Microlunatus soli: one gene and its partner. The protein of the gene in region 2 interacts with the protein of the main gene of each other region in a pairwise test. Links are inferred from orthologs where the notes say so. Each region holds a gene or a part of one and is shown on either strand. Other genes may lie near its edges.

Region 1 (9,335 bases), 1.4 Mb from region 2 along the record:
ATCATGTCGGTGGCGATCCGAGGTGTGGGTTCTCGCAGCAGGGTGGCACCCGCCCACACAGGTGTCTGCGACGGGTCCGCAGCGGACCATCGGCCGATCGCCGTCACCGGTGCCCATCAAGCAGGATCGCCTTGTCGATCCTCCCCATGATCCGGTAGGCACGGGCCCAGACGGTCGGGTCGGCCAGCGGAAGCCCACGCCAGTGGGCCGTCACGCGCGACGGCATCGGCTCCACTCCGTTCGGTCCGTGCAGGGCGAAGTTCACCAGCAGATCGACCGGACCGTCGAGGACGAGTCTGCGATCGGAGGCGTAGACGCCGCCGGTCAGGGTCTCGTCCCGATAGGCCAGTCCACCGATCGTCAACGCGTCCAACACGTGAGCGACCGGAGCGTCGACGGTGATATCCCAGTCGTGGGCGACATGGACGAGGCCCAGGCCGAGCAGCAGTCCCGAGCCACCGACCGCCGGTTCGAGGCCATGCTCCCGCAGCGCGATGATCACACGCAGAGCGTCTGCCAGCGGCGGTGTGACCGGCTCGCCGTCCGCGGCCGATTCGTGATCGTCCACCTGGCCATCCTTCCACCGCCGAGCGGGTCGGCAGCTCAGATCATCGCGTCGACGGCCCGCAGGTTGGCGATCGTACGGTCCCGGCGCTGCTCGGTCCAGGCTGTGGTGTGGCCCTCCGGTGGTGGCGCACCGATGATCGTCATGAAGAGCTGGACCGGCAGCCAGTCGGGAAGATCACCTCCGCGCGCACGAACGTAGTGGCGCCAGAATCCCTTGCGCAGCACGGACATCTCCGGTTCGTGCTGCCAGACGCCCGGACCCCAGCCACCGAAGTCGAGGTCGCTCAGCGGATGCTGGACACCGGCACTCTCCCAGTCGATCAGGCCGGCCACGGCACCGTCGGAGTTGATCATGATCTGGCCCTCGTTCAGATCCCGATGCGCAAAGGTCGAGGGCATGTCCAGGCACGGCGACATGATCTTCATCCAGACCCCTGCCCGGTGGGCTGAAAGCAGTGCCGCATCCGCCAGCGACCTGCAGAGTTCCTCCAACACCCCAGGGCGGAGGTAGTCCTCCACATGCCACAGCGTGCGTTCCAGCGGATCGGGGCTGGCCGGTGGTGACGACCGCAGTGTCTCCGGCACGGCGGCGACGTCAATGCGGTGACAGCCGGCGATCAGTTCGGCGAGTTCGGCCAACATCTGCTGCCAGCGTTCGCGGTCGGCACGATCCTGGACTGCTGCCCAGGTCCGCCAAGGACCGCGGGAGATGACGCTGACCGGGTAGGGCCAGAGTTCCTCGTCGTCGAGCCGGGCGATCAGCCGCGGGGCGGCAATGCCGTACTGCTCCAACAGCGGCAGGGCCGCCGCCTCCCGCTCGAGCCCGGGCACCCACCGGTGGCTGCGCGGCAACAACACGACGCAATCCGGTGCCAGGATCGCGAAGCGATGCCAGCCCTCCCCGGTCAGTTCGACCGCGGACAGGTCCGGCAGATCGAGCACCGTACGCAGCCGCGCACGTTGCGGTGGCGTCAGGACGATCTCCAGCGCGCGCGGAGCTATCTCGCGCGAGGGCGGGCCTGGCACGTTTGCGGTCGTCAGCCGAGGTGTGCTGTCAGAGCTGGGAAGCCGTTGAGGCCTACCCGGTCTCGAAGTAGGAGCCGCGGAGATAGTCGTGGACGGCCTTCTCGGGCACTCGGAAGCTTCGGCCGAACCTGGCCGCCTCGAGTTCCCCGGAGTGGATCATCCGGTAAACCGACATCTTCGACACGCGCATCACCGACGCCACCTCGGCGACGGTCAGGAACTTCACGCCGGAGAGCGTCCCGTCGATCGGGGTCACGCCCGGCGAGTCAGGCTGATTGGTCATCAGAGCACACCGTTTCCGATCCGCGTCGTGGCTGGCTTCCCCTCCAGCGTCGTGCGCGCATCTGCTGTGAGACTAGTGGCAAACGGGGCAATTGGGAAAGCCGCGGCGTCGAAATTCCGCCGACACGCCGCGAACAGAGCTTGACCAATGCCTGACACTTTCCCTGCGCCGGGGGTGACGAGCACCCTGATCGGACGTTAAGGCCAGCCTCACCTGGCTGGACGGCGACGGGTTCCGGGTGCATCGTGGACAGTGACTGAGTGACCTGCGCCACATCGAAGGATCACTGGGGCCACATCCGAGGAACCCAACTGGAGGCGACGATGACCACGATGAGCCTGCCGATCGTCAATACCTGCAGCGTCGAGGGCTGCTCCTACAACCACGACCACGACTGCCACGCCGGCGCGATCACCGTGATCGAGGAGACCTCGGCCTGCGGCACCTACTTCGCCGACGGCCACAAGGGCGGCGGCGCCGAGACCGGCCACGTCGGCGCCTGTCACCGCACTGACTGCGTCCACAACTCCTCGTTGGAGTGTTCGGCCGAAAGCGTCGAGATCGGTCCTGCCGGTGACGTCGCCGACTGCCTCACCTTCAGCGCCCGCTGAACCAGCCGCGCAGAGTTCAGGATCCGGGCAGAATTCGGGATCCGGTCAGAGTTCGGGATCCGGTCAGAATTCGGGATCCAGGCCGAGCTCGGGGAACACGGCCCGCCGGGTGGCCAGGATCGCCTGATCCAACCGGCTCGCGGGATCGAAGCCCTCGCTCATCGGAGCGAAGTCGATCGGACTGCCGTCGGTCATGCTCTCCGGTGCGTCCGCGCCCTGCTGATCGCGCCAGCTCTGTGGGATCTGCGTCTGGGGCGGGATCGGCCGACCGGAAATGATGCCCAACAGGTGCGCCCAGGCCCGCGGTACGACGTCGACGAGGGCGTAGCCGCCGCCCCCGGCTGCCACCCAGCGCCCGTCGGTCAGTTCGTCGGCCAGTCGCGCGATCTCCAGGTACGACGCCCGCTGGCCGTCAACGCTCAGCCGCAGATCGGCCAGCGGATCGTGCCGGTGTGAGTCGCAGCCGTGCTGACTGATCAGGATGGTCGGCTTGAACGCTGCCAACGCCTCCGGCACCACCGCGTCGAACGCCCGCAGCCAACCCCGGTCGTCGGTCCCCGAGGGCAACGCCACATTGACCGCACTGCCGACCGCCGCCGGTCCGCCGGTCTCGTGCGGGTATCCGGTCCCGGGGAACAGTCGGACCGGCGTTTCATGCAGGCTGATCGTCAGCACCCGCGGATCGTTGTAGAAGATCGTCTGGACGCCGTCGCCGTGGTGAACGTCGACGTCGACGTAGGCGATCCGTTCGCAGCCCTGCTGCAGCAACCAGTCGATCGCGATCGCCAGATCGTTGTAGATGCAGAAGCCGCTGGCCGCCGAGGGCATCGCGTGATGCCAGCCGCCGGCGATGTTGACCGCCCGCCGGACCTCGCCCTGCCAGACCGACCGAGCCGCCTCGACACTGGCCGCCGCGACCTGGGAACTCACCTCGTGCATCCGTGGGAACACCGGATTGTCGGTGGTGCCCAGTCCGTGGATCGGATCGGGCTCGCCGGCCCGTACGGCGTCGATGTAGTCGTCGGTGTGCACCCGGCGGATCAGCGCGTCGCTCGGCGCCGGCGGTTCGACCACCTGCAGGTGCTCCAGGACGCCGAGCGCCTTGGCCAGCGTGACCGCACTCTTCACCCGGCCGGGGGCCATCGGATGCAGCGCGCCGAAGTCGTAGCGGGTGAGCAGATCGGACAGGATCAGCCTGGCCTCAGCCGACCGGGTGGGCGCCGCATCGGCACTCATGCGGGGGCGTTCCTTCCCGGAGCCTCGTCGGCCCCGTTCTGTCCGGCCTCGTCACGGGCGGCTTCGGCCAGCGCACGACTGCGGTCCCGGGCGGCTTCCATCGCACCGAGGAAGGCGGCGCGGACCTTGTGGTCCTCGAGCACCCGAATGGCGGCCGCGGTGGTGCCGCCGGGCGAGGTCACCCGCTCACGCAGCACGGTCGGATGATCGCCGGTCTCCTTCAGCAGCTTGGCCGAGCCGTACATGGTCTGCACCGCCAACTCGGTAGCGGTGTGCCGCGGCAGCCCGAGGTGGACGCCGGCCTCGATCATCGCCTCGACCACCAGGAACAGGTACGCCGGGCCGGTGCCGGAGATCGCGGTGACGGCGTCCTGATACTTCTCCGGGACGATCACAACCTCGCCGGTCGCCGACAACAGCTTGGCGACCTGTTCGACCTGGTCGGACTCGGTGTGCTTGCCACCGGACAGCGTCGCCATCCCCTCGTCGACCTGGGCCGGGGTGTTCGGCATCACCCGGACGACCGGCGTACCGGACGGCAGGTGTGCCTCGATCACGTCGGTCGCCACACCGGCGGCCAGCGAGGCCACCAGGGCACCCGGCCGCAGCGCCGGTCCGATCTGGTCCAGCACGGCGGTGATGTCCTGCGGTTTGACCGCGACCAGCACGGTCGCGGCAGCCGCCGCGGCCTCGGTGTTACCCAGCACCCGGATGCCGTAGCGCTGTGCCAACTCGTCGCCGCGTTCGGGCCGCCGGACGGTGGCGACGATGTCGGCGGCGTCCCAGCCGGCCCGAAGCAGCCCGGAGAACACCGTCTCGCCCATCACACCGGCGCCGATGATCGCCAGCCGGACCGGCCGTTGGCTCACGGGGCGACCAGTTCCTCGGGACGTCCGAACGATCCCGCCGGTCCGGCGATCCGGGTCGCGATCTGCTCGGCGATCTGGACCGCGTTCAGCGCCGCACCCTTGCGCAGATTGTCGTTGCTCACGAACAGCACCAACCCCTTGCCCGCGGGTGCGGACTGATCGGCACGGATCCGACCGACGAACGCCGGATCCTTGCCGGCTGCCTCCAGCGGGGTCGGGACGTCGCTGAGCTCGACGCCGGCCGCCTCACCGAGCAGCGCGGTCGCCTGCTCGGGGCTGAGATCGTTGTCGAACTCGGCATGGATGGCCAACGAATGCCCGGTGTAGACCGGAACCCGGACGCAGGTCCCGGCGACCAGCAGGTCCGGCAGGTGCAGGATCTTGCGGGACTCGTTGCGGAGCTTCTGTTCCTCGTCGGTCTCCAGCGTGCCGTCGTCGACGATCGAACCGGCAAGTGCCAGCACGTTGAACGCGATCGGCTTGGCGTAGACGTTCGGCTCCGGGTAGTTGACCGCGGAGCCATCGAAGGCGAGCTTGGCTGCGTCGCCGGTGACTGCCTGGGCCTGACCGTCGAGTTCGTCGACACCGACACCACCCGAGCCCGAGACGGCCTGATAGGTGGCGATCATCAGCCGGTTGAGGCCGGCGGCCTGGTGCAGCGGCGCCAGCACCGGCATCGCGGCCATCGTGGTGCAGTTGGGGTTGGCGATGATCCCCTTCGGCGGATTGACCGCATCCTCGGGATTGACCTCGGACACGACCAGCGGGACGTCGGGATCCATCCGCCAGGCCGAGGAGTTGTCGATCACGACCGCACCGGCGGCGGCGACCTTCGGCGCCAGCGCCTTGGAGGCGTACTTGCCGTTGGAGAACAGTGCGATGTCCAGACCGCTGAAATCGGCAGTCTCGGAATCCTCGACGGTGATCTCACCGTCCTTCCATGGCAACGTCTTCCCCGCCGACCGCGCAGAGGCGAAGTAGCGAATCTCGGACACGTCGAAACCGCGCTCGTCCAGGAGGTGGCGCATCACGCCGCCGACCTGACCGGTCGCACCGAATACTCCAATACGCATGCCCCGAGCATAGAAGCCCGACCCGCCTGGGGCCGCATCGCCGCCACCGACTGGACACCGATTCCCCGTTCCCGCGCACCTTCGAGGTTCCCGCGCGTTCCACAGACTCCGCGGCAGCCTCGAACTTGCGCGGGAACCGTGGGGGCGGAAGATGGTCGGGTGAGCGATGCGACGACGGCGCCGGATGCCGCGGGGACGAGATCAGCGGGTTGGATCCGGGCCGAGGTGCTGATCGTGCTCGGGCTCTCGCTCGGGCAGTCGGCGATCTATTCGATCCTCAGCATCGCCGATCGGCTGACCCAGCAGAAGGCCCTGAACGAACAGTCGTCGTCGCTGAACTCGTCGGTCACCCCGGACCGGCCTTGGCTCGATCTGTCCTACCAGGTCGTCAACATCGCCTTCCCGTTGGTGCCGGTGCTGCTCGCGCTCTATCTGCTCTGGCTGCACAATCCGGCCGGGATCCGCCGCCCCGGCCAGGTGATCGGCTTCGACCTGCGCCGTCCCGGCTTCGATCTCGGTCTGGGCACCCTGACCGCACTCTGCATCGGGATCCCCGGCCTCGGCCTCTACCTCGGCGCCCGGGCGCTCGGGCTGAACACCCAGGTGCAGGCTTCCGGCCTCGGCGACAACTGGTGGACGGTTCCGGTGCTGATCCTGTCGGCCGCTGAGAACGCCGTCGTGGAGGAGGTGATCATGCTCGGCTTCCTCTACACCCGGCTTCGACAGTTGACCTGGCGCGGCCAGCAACTGGTCTGGCCGGTGATCATCATCGTCAGTGCGTTGGTCCGCGGCAGCTATCACCTCTATCAGGGCTTCGGCGGCTTCACCGGCAACCTGATCATGGGCGTGATCTTCGGGCTGATCTATCTGAAGTGGAAGCGGGTGATGCCGTTGGTGATCGCCCACACCCTGCTCGACATCGCCGCCTTCGTCGGCTACGCCCTGCTGGCACCCCACGTCAGTTGGTTGTAAGGGGTCAGCTGGTTGTAAGGGTCAGTTGGTTGTAAGTGGTTCGGAGCCTGTCGAAGATCGACCAGGTCCGGCGGGACCACCGGACGACCGGGCTCAGCCGGCGAAGGGTAGACGGGCCCCCTCCGTACGTCGCCATTCCGGCGGTCGGCCGGAATGATGCGCTGCCGAGCTTGACCGCGACGGTGCGCGACGTGCTGGACTCGCTTCATGACCGAAGCGCAGAACCTGCCAGGTCGGCGATCCGACGTATCGTCGCCGAACGGGTACGACCCGAGACAGTGGGCGGTGCACACCGCGTATTCCGATCCCGGTCCGTATGCCGACCTCCTGCTGGCCGTGCCTGCGCAGATCGAAAAGCTGTCCGCCGTGGCTCGGAACCTGATCATCCACTATCGGGCTTCAGGCCTGAAGTTACCCGAGGAGACCAGGGACGACATCGATGCCCGGTGGATCGCAGCGATCCTCGATCTTGATCAACAGCGGCATCCGCAACCGCTGGACGTCGAGCGCGATCCGATCTCCAAGGTCCAGGGCTGCTGTCGCGATCACTCCCTGTTCAGCGTCGCCGTGCTGCGTCAGCACGGCGTGCCGGCAAGGCTCCGGTACGGCTTCGCGCACTACTTCCACCAGGACTACGGCGCCGACCATGTGATCGTGGAGATCTGGCTGTCGGAGGAGATGCGCTGGTTGCGTTTCGATCCGGAAGTCGGCGAGCCGATGGAACGGTTGACCACTCCTCAGGACATCCCGCACGGTCCCGACGCACCCTTCACCACCGCGGCCGAGTGCTGGTTGGCATACCGGGCCGGGACGATCGATCCACGGACCTACGGTGCCGGTCCGGGTGTCGGCGTCGGCGGTGCTTGGTACATGCAGGGGGCGGTCTTCTACGATGCGGCGTTCCGAGCGGGGCACGAGTTGCTGGTCTGGGACACGTGGCCGGGAATGAGCTCACCGGACGGCGTCACCACAGCTGAGGCCCGACTCGCCGATGAACTGTCCGCGTTGATCGTCGCTGCCGACTCCGGCGATGCCGACGCCGAGCGTCAGCTGATCGAGCGGATGCGCTCGGATCCGACCGTCGGGCCGGGCACGAGCGTGCGCACCATGTCCCCGCGCGGAGATCCCGCGCGCACCACCGATCTGACCAGGCGTCCCGGCACCAGGGGCACGCGATCGACGGGCCGTCGACAGGCTCAGTGATCTTCGGTCAGCGGCGCGACGGGATGGCGGAGTGTCGAGCGGTGGGGCCGTTGACGACCCGGTGCGTGACGGCACCGGCGAGCAGGAAGAGGTTGGCGGGGCGTTCGGCCAGTCGGCGGACCAGATAGCCGTACCAATCCGACCCGTACGGGAGGTAGACGCGGACCCGATGTCCCTTGTGCAGCAGGCGTTCCTGCTCGGCGACGCCGATCCCGTACAGCATCTGGAACTCAAGATCGCCCGGCTTGCGGGCGGCCTTGATCGCCAGCGTCTCGGCGATCGCAGTGAGCCGGCGGTCGTGGGTGGCGATCATCGGATAGCCGTCGCCCTCGATCAAGATCTTCAGGCAGCGTACGAAGGCCTTGTCGATCTCGTGCCGGTCGGTGTGCGCGACATCGTGTGATTCGGAATAGGCCCCCTTGACCAGCCGGACCCGGGAGCCGGCCTCGGCCAGCCGGCGGCAGTCCTCCTCGGTCCGCCGCAGGTAGGACTGCAGCACGACGCCGAGGTCACCGAAGTCCTTGCGGAGTTCGGATACCGCCTCCAGGGTGGCGTCGGTCTTGGAGTGATCCTCCATGTCGATGGTGACCGCGGTGCCGGCGTCTCGGGCGGCCTGACAGATCCGTCTGGCGTTGGCCACGGCGCGGGCGTTGCCGTCGTCGGCAAGGTCCTGACCGATCGCCGACAACTTGACCGACACCTCGGCCTGCTCGGCCAGTCCCGCGACCCGGAGTTGATCAAGGAGATCGACGTAGGCCTGTGCGGCCTGGTCGGCCAATTCGACCGAGGTGCAGTCCTCACCGAGATGATCAATGGTCACGGTGCGCCCGGTCTGCTGCAGCCCGCGGGTGGTACCGATCGCATCGGCCGACGCCTCGCCGGCGACGAAGGCCTTGACCAGTTCCCTGGTCGGCGGGAAGCCGATGATCAACTTCTTCACCGACGCGTTCCGCGACACACCGAGCAGTGCCTCTCGCAACATCCGCCACCCTCCTTCACCGTCACCACCGACGATGGTGCCCCATGTCGTCCGGCCAGATTAGACGACGCGGGGCCGTCGAGGGACTCGGCCGTCCCGCCGATATCCGAGCGGGACGTGGCGCAGCCCGAACGAGGTCAGGACAGCACGTCGGCGGTGCCGGCGGTGTCGCCGGCGAAGGCCGGCAGCGCGGCTCGTTCGAGGTGCATCCGGGCAAAGGCGAGGGACTCCGACAGATCGATCTCCCGCTGGGCGCGGGTCCCGCTGCGGCGGGAGTTGACCTCGAGCACGACGTGACCGGAGAAGCCGCTGCCGACCAGGTGCTGCAGCACCGCGCCGGCATGCTGATTGCCGCGGCCGGGCACCAGGTGCTCGTCCTTCATCGAACCGGTGCCATCGGTCAGGTGCACGTGGCCCAGCCGATCGCCCCAGGTCTTGGCCAGCTCCAGCGACTGCTGGCCGGCGGTCGAGGCGTGGGAGAAGTCCAGGGTGAGGTCCTCGTACTCGAGCTCACTG
Region 2 (9,503 bases):
ATCCCGAGCTTGCCGACGATCCGACCGCCCGGTTGCACCGCGGCCAGATAGTCGTCGGACTCCGCCAGGGCATCGACCAGATGCCGCCGCTGCAGGTCGGTCCGTGCCCAGCCGTCGACATCGTCGACGCCGAACCGCCTGATCCGGAGTCCGTCGATCCCTGCCATGGGTCGGACGATGCCACGTCCGCCAGCACACGACAATCGAATTCCCTGTGCCCCCGTCGTCGCCATTCGTAAATTCGCCGCGGAGTCGCTCGGTGGCCACTACCGTCCGAACTGGCGGAACGTCGCACCGGACGACCCGGTCGTAGCTGATGGCTGAGCCATCGCGGACGGGCAATTGCCACCCACCAGCTCTGCATCACCTCGGGGAAGGGCACCATCGTGAAACGTTCGACGATCATCTGTGCCGTGCTACTCGGCGCAGTCTTTGCACTCGCGGGTTGGATCGTCCGCGACATCGTGGGCGAGCAGCGCCTCGATGCCGGCCGAATCCAGCCTGTAACACCAGCTGTCCCGGCGATCACGCTGATCACCGGCGACGCCGGGGCACCCGCCGTGCCGACCGGCCCGTGGTTTTCGCCGTTCGGCTGTCTGGACGATCCGATGGCTCCGGGCACCGTCGCACCACAGCGACCGGTTGGACGGACGGAGACTTCGAGCAGCGACGACCTGGCCCCCCTCGGCAGACGTGCGGCCGAAACCGTAACCCGGCAACAGGTCGCGATGTTCGGACCGGAGCAGACCCGTCCTGGTGCGGTCGGACATCCGCAACGCCGGGAGACCGGCCGCTCCGACGTAGCCGGCGGACAGGCCGCACCGCCTCGTCCGCACGATCGGACCCGGCAGGGACCCGAACCTTCGACGACCGTGATCAACGAGGTCGCGCCGTCGTGGAGCGAGCAGACCGCGTCGATCGTCGCGGCGAACGGCGGCATCGTGTACATCGGCGACGACGGCAGGCTGATCGCCAACACCGGAGCCGTTTCGGCCAGTGGCGTCGTCGCCCTGGACACGCGAGAATCCGCGCTGGCTTCCGGGCGGTCGACCGGATCGGGATCGCCGCTCCGAGTACGCCCGCAGCGACCGACGACGGCCGCCGGATCGATCAGTGACCTGGCCGACAGGCCTGACGGACAACGGGAACCGGCCGAGGCGATGTCCGACGGATCACTCGCCGGCGTGCTGTCCGGCCTCGGATCCCGCAGCGGTGGCGCGACCTCGATCAGCGGGCTCGAGGACCACTCGGTCAACGTCCGCGGTGATGATCAGATCGTCACCTACGACGATTCGAACGTCTTCATCAACCGCAACGGACGGATCAACGCCAACACCGGCGACACCGACTCCAGTGGCCTGAACGCGGTCGACGTCTCGGGGTCGACGGTCCGCTCCGGAAACTCCGGCGACAGGGAGGATCAGGAGGAAGCGGACGAGGGTTCAGAAGAAGCCGAGGACGAGGAGCCGGCGGACGCCAGGACCCATGCGGACAAGGAAGGCTCAGCCGAGCACGAGGCAGATTCGGCGGACCGGGGCGTGCCGGTCGAACGTGCCAGATCCGGCGGCCGCGCCGACAGTAACCGTCCGGCCGCCGACACCCCGATAGCGGCCGACCGGGCACGAGCTCGGGCCAGCGTGACCGACGAGGGCGCCTCCACCGCCGACGGTGACGACGCGCTCGTGATCGGTGCCGATGGCATCGATGACGTGTCGATCAGGTCCCACGGCAATCGCAACGTCATCAGCTACGACGATTCCAACGTCGTGATCGGCGGCTCCGGGGCGGTGAACGCGCAGATCGGTGACAGCGACACCGGTGGCGCCGTCGTGATGGGGATCAAGCACTCCGACGTCCGAGCTGGATGCGAAGGAGACCGCTGCCGCTCCGGTGCCCCCTGACGCACTCAGCCGTTCCGGAGGGTCAGGTGTCGACCTTTGCTGCTGCTTGGGGCGCGGCGGCACGCCAGATCGTCTGGGCGAAGGATCCAGATCCGAGATTGAAACTGCCGGTCTGATTGACCAGAAAGACTCTGCCGTGAGGCGCCCGAAACACGTGTGTTCCGGGCGACGGTTGTCGACGCCGCCAGAAGCCGTGGGTCGTGACGTTGTGTTCGCCGCGGCCCTTGGGACCGAGATTGTCCTCCCGGGTCTGACCTGGGAACCCCGGCACATACGGGATGCTGTGATCAAGATCAACATGCCGTCCGGTGACACCGGAGAACGGAAAGATGCTGCCCGGAAACTTCAGTAGCATCCGCTCCCGCATCGCCTTCGGGATCTCATAGGAATCCACCGGTGTCAGGTCCGCGGCAAGATCAACAACCGGCTTGACGGTGACATCGCAGCCCCGGAGCCAGTCGGCAACCAGGCTGGACACGATCGGGCCGACGTCCTCGACCCGGGCGACGCCGAGACCGTTCTCCAAGGTCTCCCGGGCGATGTGCACATACAACGTGGCGTTGGGCCGAAGCTTTGCGGGATCGATCTGTCCGATCGCCTTGATCGCCAACTCGGCAAGTCGCCGATCCTGCTCGATGCGCGGGAACCGGGACGGCCCGACCGGCACATCATCGCCGGTGTCGTCGTCCGGCTCAGGTTCGGGTGGAAGGTCCTCGGCTTCGGGCGGCGGCTCGTCGGATGCGGAGTGATCATCATCGGCGGCGGAATGATCATGGTCGGCGGCCTGATTCGGCATGGACGGCGTGGGCAACAGCGAGTCGTCATCCGGGTCGGGATCGAACAGCGTGGGGGCGGTGTCCTCGGCGAGCAGCTTCAGGTGTTCCAACGGCCGGGTCATGATGTCGAGCGCCTCGGCATGCCGTTCACCTTTGGTGCCGGTATGGCCGCGCCGTTGGAGGATGTCGGCGACTCGGTCGGCTTGGGCATACAACCGGATCGCGATCGGTGCCGGGAGTCGGGCATAGACGGTCTTGAGACCGTGATCATTACTCTGGCCGAGATAGAGGCCGATCTCGTGGGCGGCCTGCTCGGCCAGCTTCTGTATGTTCTCGGCGTCGACCTCGATGATCCGGGACTCCAGATGCTTCATCCACCGTCCGAACGACCAGCGACCGACCAAGTCGGCGATCGACGCGTCCACCTGCAGCGCCTGCTCCGGCGTCAAATGATGGGTCTCGCGGGCGATCGTTTGGCAGTCGCGGCCGTCGATCTCCATGTTGCACAGGCGTCGCCACAGTCGGGGAAGCCGATGGCGCAGATCCAAGGCGTCGCCGATCATCCGTTCACCGCTGCCGGTCGGCTTCCCCAAGCTAGAGGCGAACTCGGTGATCGCGAACCTCGCCATCGACGGCGTGCCGGAACCGCCGGGTCGGACGGAACGGTCGCCGCCGCGGACGTCGAGTTGGTAGCGATCAATGCTGTCGGCTGGATGTCGGTCGGCCCAGTCCGCAGCCAAGATCAGGATGCTGTTGATCCCGGCCCGCTCCAGCCACCGGAAGGCTTGGACATGATCGAGCAGCTGAGCATTGCCCAACGTCGACGGGTCAAGACCCGTCGACGCCAGGCTGTTCTGCTGCAGCCCGATCGCATCGATCATGACAACGACAGTAGCCGTCGGGTCAGACACTCTTGAGGGCTCAGAACCCAACCGGGACAGGGATCTGACAAAAGTGACCAAGGCGCGACTCTACCTATCCGACCACCCGACGGTGCTGCAGCCGCCATCGATCGTCAGCCACTCACCGGTGACGAGCCGGCGGCCGGTGAATCGAGGTAGACCACCCCGGCACCGACGTCGTGCGGCGACCAGAGCGGTCCCACGGCAACCGCGGCGTCGTCAGCTACGACGATTCCAACGTCGTGATCGGCGGCTCCGGGGACGGTGAACGCGCAGATCGGTGACAGCGACAGCGGTGGCGCTGTCGTGATGGGCATCAAGGACTCCGGCGTCTGGGCGGGATGCGACGGAGACCGCTGCCGCTCGGGTGCCGCCTGAGGCCGTGGTGCCCCTGACGCATCCAGCCCTCCGGTGGGTCAGCTGTCGATCTTGGGCGATGCCGGCCAATCGGCGGGGTAGCGGTCGGCGACGTCGCGATGCTGGGCGTACAGCTTCTTGCGTGCTCGGGCCGCAAGCCGGTCACCGAAGACCATGCCGTTGAGGTGATCGGTCTCGTGCTGCAGGCAGCGGGCGAAATAGCCGTTGCCCTCGACGGTGATGTCGTTGCCGAAGGCATCCTGCCCGGTGCAACTGGCGAAGTCCGGCCGGGCCAGTTCGATGTACGCCCCCGGCAGCGACAGGCAGCCCTCGTCGACGTAGTCGAGCTTGCGATCCTTGCCCTCGGGCAGCGTCACGACCGGGTTGCAGAAGACGCCGATGTGCCGCCGCCGATCCTCGTCGGGGCAGTCGTAGACGAACAGCGACAGATCGACCCCGACCTGTGGCGCGGCCAGTCCGACGCCGTCCGCGGCGGCCATCGTGGCGAACATGTTGCGGATCAGCGTGTGCAAATCGTCGTCGTAGCTGGTCACCGGTGTCGACGGGTGATGCATCACCGGCTCGCCCCAGCGCGTGATCGGCAGCACGGTGCCGCCGTCGATCAGGTCGGACACCGTTGTGATCTTGCTCGGGGTGTCGGCCGGCCGCTGCTGATCCGGTTCGTGCGCCGTCTGCTGCTCGGTCACTGTGCACTCCTCAGCACGGTGTACGGATCGGCGGTCACGCCGACTCCCTGATCATGGTCGAAGGCATAGACCGGCCGGCCGCCGATGATCACCTGCTCGGCGCGGCTCATGATGTCCAGCGGGTCGCCGTCCCAGATCACCACGTCACCGTCCTTGCCCACCTCCAGCGAGCCGATCGACGCATCCAGCCCGAGCATCCGCGCCGGGTTGATCGTCAACGCCTCCAACGCCTTCGCCGGGTCGAGTCCGTCCTTGACCGACAGGATCGCCTGGTAGACGAGGAAGTTGATCGGCACCACCGGATGGTCGGTGGTGATGGCGATGGTCACACCGGCATCGGCCAACAGGCCCGGATTGCGCAGGTGGCGCTGGTTGACCTCGACCTTGCTCCGGGAGGTGAAAAGCGGACCGATGATCACCGGAATGTCCTTCTCCGCCAGCACATCGGCGAGCAGATGGCCCTCGGTGCCGTGGTTGATCACCAGTCGGTAGCCGAACTCCTCCGACAGCCTGATCGCCGTCGCGATGTCGTCGGCGCGGTGCGTGTGCTGGCACCAGGGCAGATCGCCGGCCAACACCGCGGCCAGCACCTCGTTGTTGCTGTCCCGGGTGAACGGCTTGTCCTCGGCAGCCGCCTGCTCCCGACGCGCTACGTAATCCTGGGCGCCGAGGAACGCGTCCCGGATCACCGACGCCACACCGAGCCGGGTGGAGGGCAGCTTCTGCTTGTCGCCGTAGACCCGCTTCGGGTTCTCGCCGAGGGCCGATTTCACACTGACCGGCTGCTTGATCACCATCTCGTCGACCATCCGACCCCAGGTCCTGATCGCGACGGTCTGCCCACCGATCGGGTTGCCCGAGCCCGGCTTGACCACGACGGCGGTCACACCGCCGGACAGGGCGTCGGCGAATCCCTCGTCGGCGGGGTTGATCGCGTCCAGCGCACGGAACCGGGCACCGACCGGATCGGTCATCTCGTTGGTGTCGTTGCCGGCCCAGCCGTTGCCCTCCTCGTGCACACCGACGTGGCCGTGTGACTCCAGGAAGCCGGGCAGCACCCACTTGCCGGTCGCGTCGATGACCGGGACGTCCTTGTCGACCTTGACCTTGTCCCCGACGGCGGTGATCTTGCCGTCGGAGATCAGGACGGTGCCGTTCTCGATCACCGGTCCGGTGATCGGCAGCACCCGGCCACCCACGATGGCCCGGTCCTGGCCGCCGACGGCCTGTCCCAGGACGGAATTCCCTGCCCTGGAATCAGTCGGCGCGGTCTCCGGGCGTGCCGGGCCGGTGTCTGCGCCGGCACGTCGCCGGGATGCTCTTGCCACGAGGGCCTCCTTGCTCGTTGTACGCCCTTCGGGCGGGTGCCAACGCTACCGTGTCGGGATCACGCGGGCCGGAGCGCCGGTCGACAGCTGATGGACGACCGGCCAGTCCTCGGGCCGGTTGCTGACGGCGGCGGGCTTGATCACGCTGACGGTGTCGCTCTGCTGGTTGCTGACCCAGAGTTGCTCGCCGTCGACCGTCACGTCCCGCGGCCAGCTGCCGCCGCAGTCGATCTCGGTCAGCGGGTGCGGCGTACCGAACGCGTCCAGGGTGAAGATGCCCAGTGTGTCCGCGCCCCGGTTGGCCACCACCAGTTGGTCACCGTAGGCGACCAGTGCCGACGGGTAGATCCGCTCCTCGGTCTGCTTGGTCGAGGTCGGGACGGAGTTGCCGGCGGCGCCGACCGCGGCGTCCAGGGCTCCGACCCACAACGTTGCCGACAACTCGCAGGCGACCACCAGATGACGGCCGCTGACCACCAGATGACGCGGGCCCGAACCGTCCGGAAGCTTGATCGAATCTCCTGCCGGCGTGAGCTCGCCCGCGTCGTCGATCCGGACGATGTGCACGGCGTCGCTGCCGAGGTCGGGGACCATGATCGCCTGCCCGACCGACACCACCTGGTGGGCGTGGGCGGAGGACTGCCGCTCGGCGTCGGGTCCGGACCCGCTGAACTCCAGCAGCCCCTTGCGCTCGGACAGGGCGCCGTTGGGTTCCAGTGCAAAGCTGGCGATCGACCCGCTGGTGTAGTGCGCGACCACCAGGAAGTCGCCGCTGTGGTCGAAGCAGAGATGGCAACCGCCGTCGCCGCCGCTGTCCACGGTGTTGATCAGATGCAGGCCGTCGTCGTCATACCGGATCGCCGACACCTGGCCCGGCGAGCTCTCATGGACCGCATACAGCCACGGCTTGGACGGATGCTTGATCACGTACGACGGCGAGGCCAACCCGAGCGAGGCCACCGCGGCGACGGTCCCGGCGTCCGCGGCCTCGGCACCCGACCCGTCCGACCCCGCCCCGGTCCCGTACATCGTCAGGCCCTTCGCCGTCCCGCCCATCTCGTCGGTGTAGCCGCCGACGAAGACGTACTCGGGAGGGTCGAAGGTCGGGGCCGACGTCGTCGGCTGAGCCTCGCTCGCTTCCGTCGACTGGTCTTCGGTGGAGGGGGAATCCGTCGACGGGGCGTCGGTGGTCGGATCGCCGCTGGTTTCGGTCATGGGCACTTGGATATCACTTTCTGCCCAGCAATACCGAGCCGGCCTGCGATACCGATGTGGTTGGCAATACTGACCCGGTGCGGTACGCGTGGCGGCTTGCCGCGGCCGGTGGGCCGGGCAAAGGTTGTCCCATGGTGGCCGACCAGCACCCCGACGCGGGCGAGGCACGAGTGGAACTGGGCGAGGAGTTCGCCCGGTTGTCGGCCGACTACGTACGCCATCTGCGGTCCGAACGCCGGCTCTCCGAGCACACCGTCCGGGCCTACGCCGGCGACATCCAAAGCATGCTGCTGCACCTGCAGCAACTCGGGATGGCCGGCCTGCAGGATGCCGAGTTGCCGGATCTTCGCGGCTGGTTGGCACGGCAGCAGACCGCGGGCTCGGCCCGGGCCAGTGTGCAGCGGCGATCGGCGGCTGTCCGGGTGTTCTGGAGTTGGGCCGAGCAGACCGGGCGGGTCGATCGCAACATCGCGGCGGGACTGAAGTCACCCAAGAAGCAGCGTCGGCTACCCGCGACGATCGATCAGGCGGCGGCGGACCGGATGCTGGCCGCGGCCACGGCAGCCGCGGAGGAGGCCGGCGGACCGGTCGGGATCCGCGATGTCGCGATCCTGGAGACGCTGTACGCGACCGGCATCCGGGTGTCCGAGCTGTGCGGGCTGGACCTGGCCGACCTCGACACCGATCGTCGGGTGCTCCGGGTCTTCGGCAAGGGCAGTAAGGAGCGCAGTGTGCCGATCGGCGGACCAGGTCTGCGGGCGCTGCAACGCTGGCTGGCCTCGGGCCGAGCGCAGTTGGCCGGTGCGAAGTCGGGGAATGCGGTCTTCCTGGGGGAGCGGGGCGGTCGGATCGACCCCCGCGTGGTGCGCCGGATCGTGCATCGCGCACTCGGTGTCACCGAGGGGGCCCCGGACCTCGGCCCGCACGGGCTGCGGCATGCGATGGCGACCCATCTGCTGGAGGGCGGCGCCGACCTGCGCAGTGTCCAGGAGATGCTCGGGCACTCCTCACTCGCGACGACCCAGATCTACACCCACGTCACCAACGAACGCCTGCGGCGTGCCTTCGAGCAGGCCCATCCGCGCGCCTGACCGGCCACTGGGGCCCCACCGACTGTCCACCGCCGCTCCTCGTGTCGCGCGTCATAAATTCGTTGGCCACTCACGCCTGAAGCGGCGATCTGCTGCGAAGCCAGGTGGCTTACATGCCCCGGCATGCGCACCTCCTCCGCCTTGCAGCTCACCACTTCAGCCGCCGACTGCCTCAACGGGTTTCTGGCGCAGGGCACTGCGGCGTTCGGCACGTGTTTCGCTCGGGTTAAAGTTTCAGTCGATTCTGAAATTTCCGCATCTTCCACTTCCCAAGTCGCTGTTGATGTGGTCATGATCACTCCCAGGCATCGGGCCGCACGACAACGGGAGGTCGGCATGACAGGTCGTTCGGGCAGTGGCACCGGGTGGGCCGGGAACCGGTCGGGGGAGTCGGGACGGTGGTCGGCCCGGATCGTCACGGCGCGCATCGCCGCGGCAGGCATCGCCATGGTGTTGGTGTTGGCCGGGTGCTCATCGGGAGGTGGCGGCGGTACCGAGGACGGGGCGAGGGCGATCAGCATCGCCACCGACGACCCGGTGACCCTCAATCCGCTGCGCCAGACCATCGCGTTCGATCAGACGATGGTGCTGTTCGCCCCGCTGACCTCCATGGACAAGGACAACAAACTGCAGTACGTCGCCGCGGAGTCGGTCGAGAGCGACGACGCGACCACCTGGACGATCAAGCTCCGGAAGGGCTGGACCTTCCAGAACGGCGAGAAGGTCACCGCCGACAGCTACATCAAGGCATGGAACTACGAGGCCTACGGTCCGCACGCCTGGGAGAACAGCGGGCAGTTGGCCAACATCGTCGGCTACGACCGGTTGAACCCGGCGAAGGGCAAGCCGAAGACCGATGAACTGTCCGGGCTGAAGAAGGTCGACGCCCTCACCTTCACCGTCAAGCTGCAGAGCCCCGACGGACAGTTCCCGGTGCAGTTGTCCCAGGCGCAGACCGGCTTCTTCCCGCTGCCCGCGGCGGCCTATGACGATCTTGACGCGTTCGCGCACAAGCCGATCGGCAACGGGCCGTTCGAGATGCAGGGTTCCTATCAGGAGAACCAGCCGATCACGATGAAGGCCTGGTCCGGCTACCAGGGGCCGAAGCCGACGGTGGACAAGATCACCTTCAAGCCGTACACCGATATGACGACCGCCTACACCGACGTGCAGGCCGGCTCGACCGACATCGTCTTCGTGCCGGCCTCGCGGATGAACCAGGTGAT

Evidence for each region.
Region 1: the proteins of def (region 2) and BLU38_RS09835 interact in binary tests that used the Escherichia coli proteins (3 or more experiments, as listed by UniProt). The link is inferred for Microlunatus soli from one-to-one orthologs.

What each region holds. Positions count from the first base shown.
Region 1 is NZ_LT629772.1:2,103,193-2,112,527, forward strand. Bases 3,628-6,459 are described here. They hold BLU38_RS09835 (aspartate-semialdehyde dehydrogenase), read right to left. Parts: upstream 5,666-6,459; coding sequence 4,589-5,665; downstream 3,628-4,588. Other genes in these bases: BLU38_RS09825 (acetoin utilization protein AcuC), read right to left, coding at 3,628-3,723; proC (pyrroline-5-carboxylate reductase), read right to left, coding at 3,720-4,592; BLU38_RS09840 (CPBP family intramembrane glutamic endopeptidase), read left to right, coding at 5,825-6,459. Also shown: BLU38_RS09805 (hypothetical protein), read right to left, coding at 104-568; BLU38_RS09810 (phosphotransferase family protein), read right to left, coding at 604-1,593; BLU38_RS09815 (helix-turn-helix domain-containing protein), read right to left, coding at 1,646-1,876; BLU38_RS09820 (DUF1540 domain-containing protein), read left to right, coding at 2,200-2,487; more of BLU38_RS09825, read right to left, coding at 2,551-3,627; more of BLU38_RS09840, read left to right, coding at 6,460-6,637; BLU38_RS09845 (transglutaminase-like domain-containing protein), read left to right, coding at 6,845-7,840; BLU38_RS09850 (proline dehydrogenase family protein), read right to left, coding at 7,848-8,822; BLU38_RS09855 (sugar phosphate isomerase/epimerase family protein), read right to left, coding at 8,957-9,335.
Region 2 is NZ_LT629772.1:733,035-742,537, reverse strand. Bases 2,820-5,819 are described here. They hold def (peptide deformylase), read right to left. Parts: upstream 4,644-5,819; coding sequence 3,996-4,643; downstream 2,820-3,995. Other genes in these bases: BLU38_RS03480 (amidohydrolase), read right to left, coding at 4,640-5,819; BLU38_RS03490 (hypothetical protein), read right to left, coding at 3,693-3,896; BLU38_RS03495 (DUF222 domain-containing protein), read right to left, coding at 2,820-3,558. In the rest of the region: BLU38_RS03505 (GNAT family N-acetyltransferase), read right to left, coding at 1-167; BLU38_RS03500 (hypothetical protein), read left to right, coding at 387-1,901; more of BLU38_RS03495, read right to left, coding at 1,924-2,819; more of BLU38_RS03480, read right to left, coding at 5,820-5,971; BLU38_RS03475 (lactonase family protein), read right to left, coding at 6,017-7,186; BLU38_RS03470 (tyrosine recombinase XerC), read left to right, coding at 7,318-8,277; BLU38_RS03465 (peptide ABC transporter substrate-binding protein), read left to right, coding at 8,614-9,503. UniProt on the Escherichia coli protein: Removes the formyl group from the N-terminal Met of newly synthesized proteins. Requires at least a dipeptide for an efficient rate of reaction. N-terminal L-methionine is a prerequisite for activity but the enzyme has broad specificity at other positions.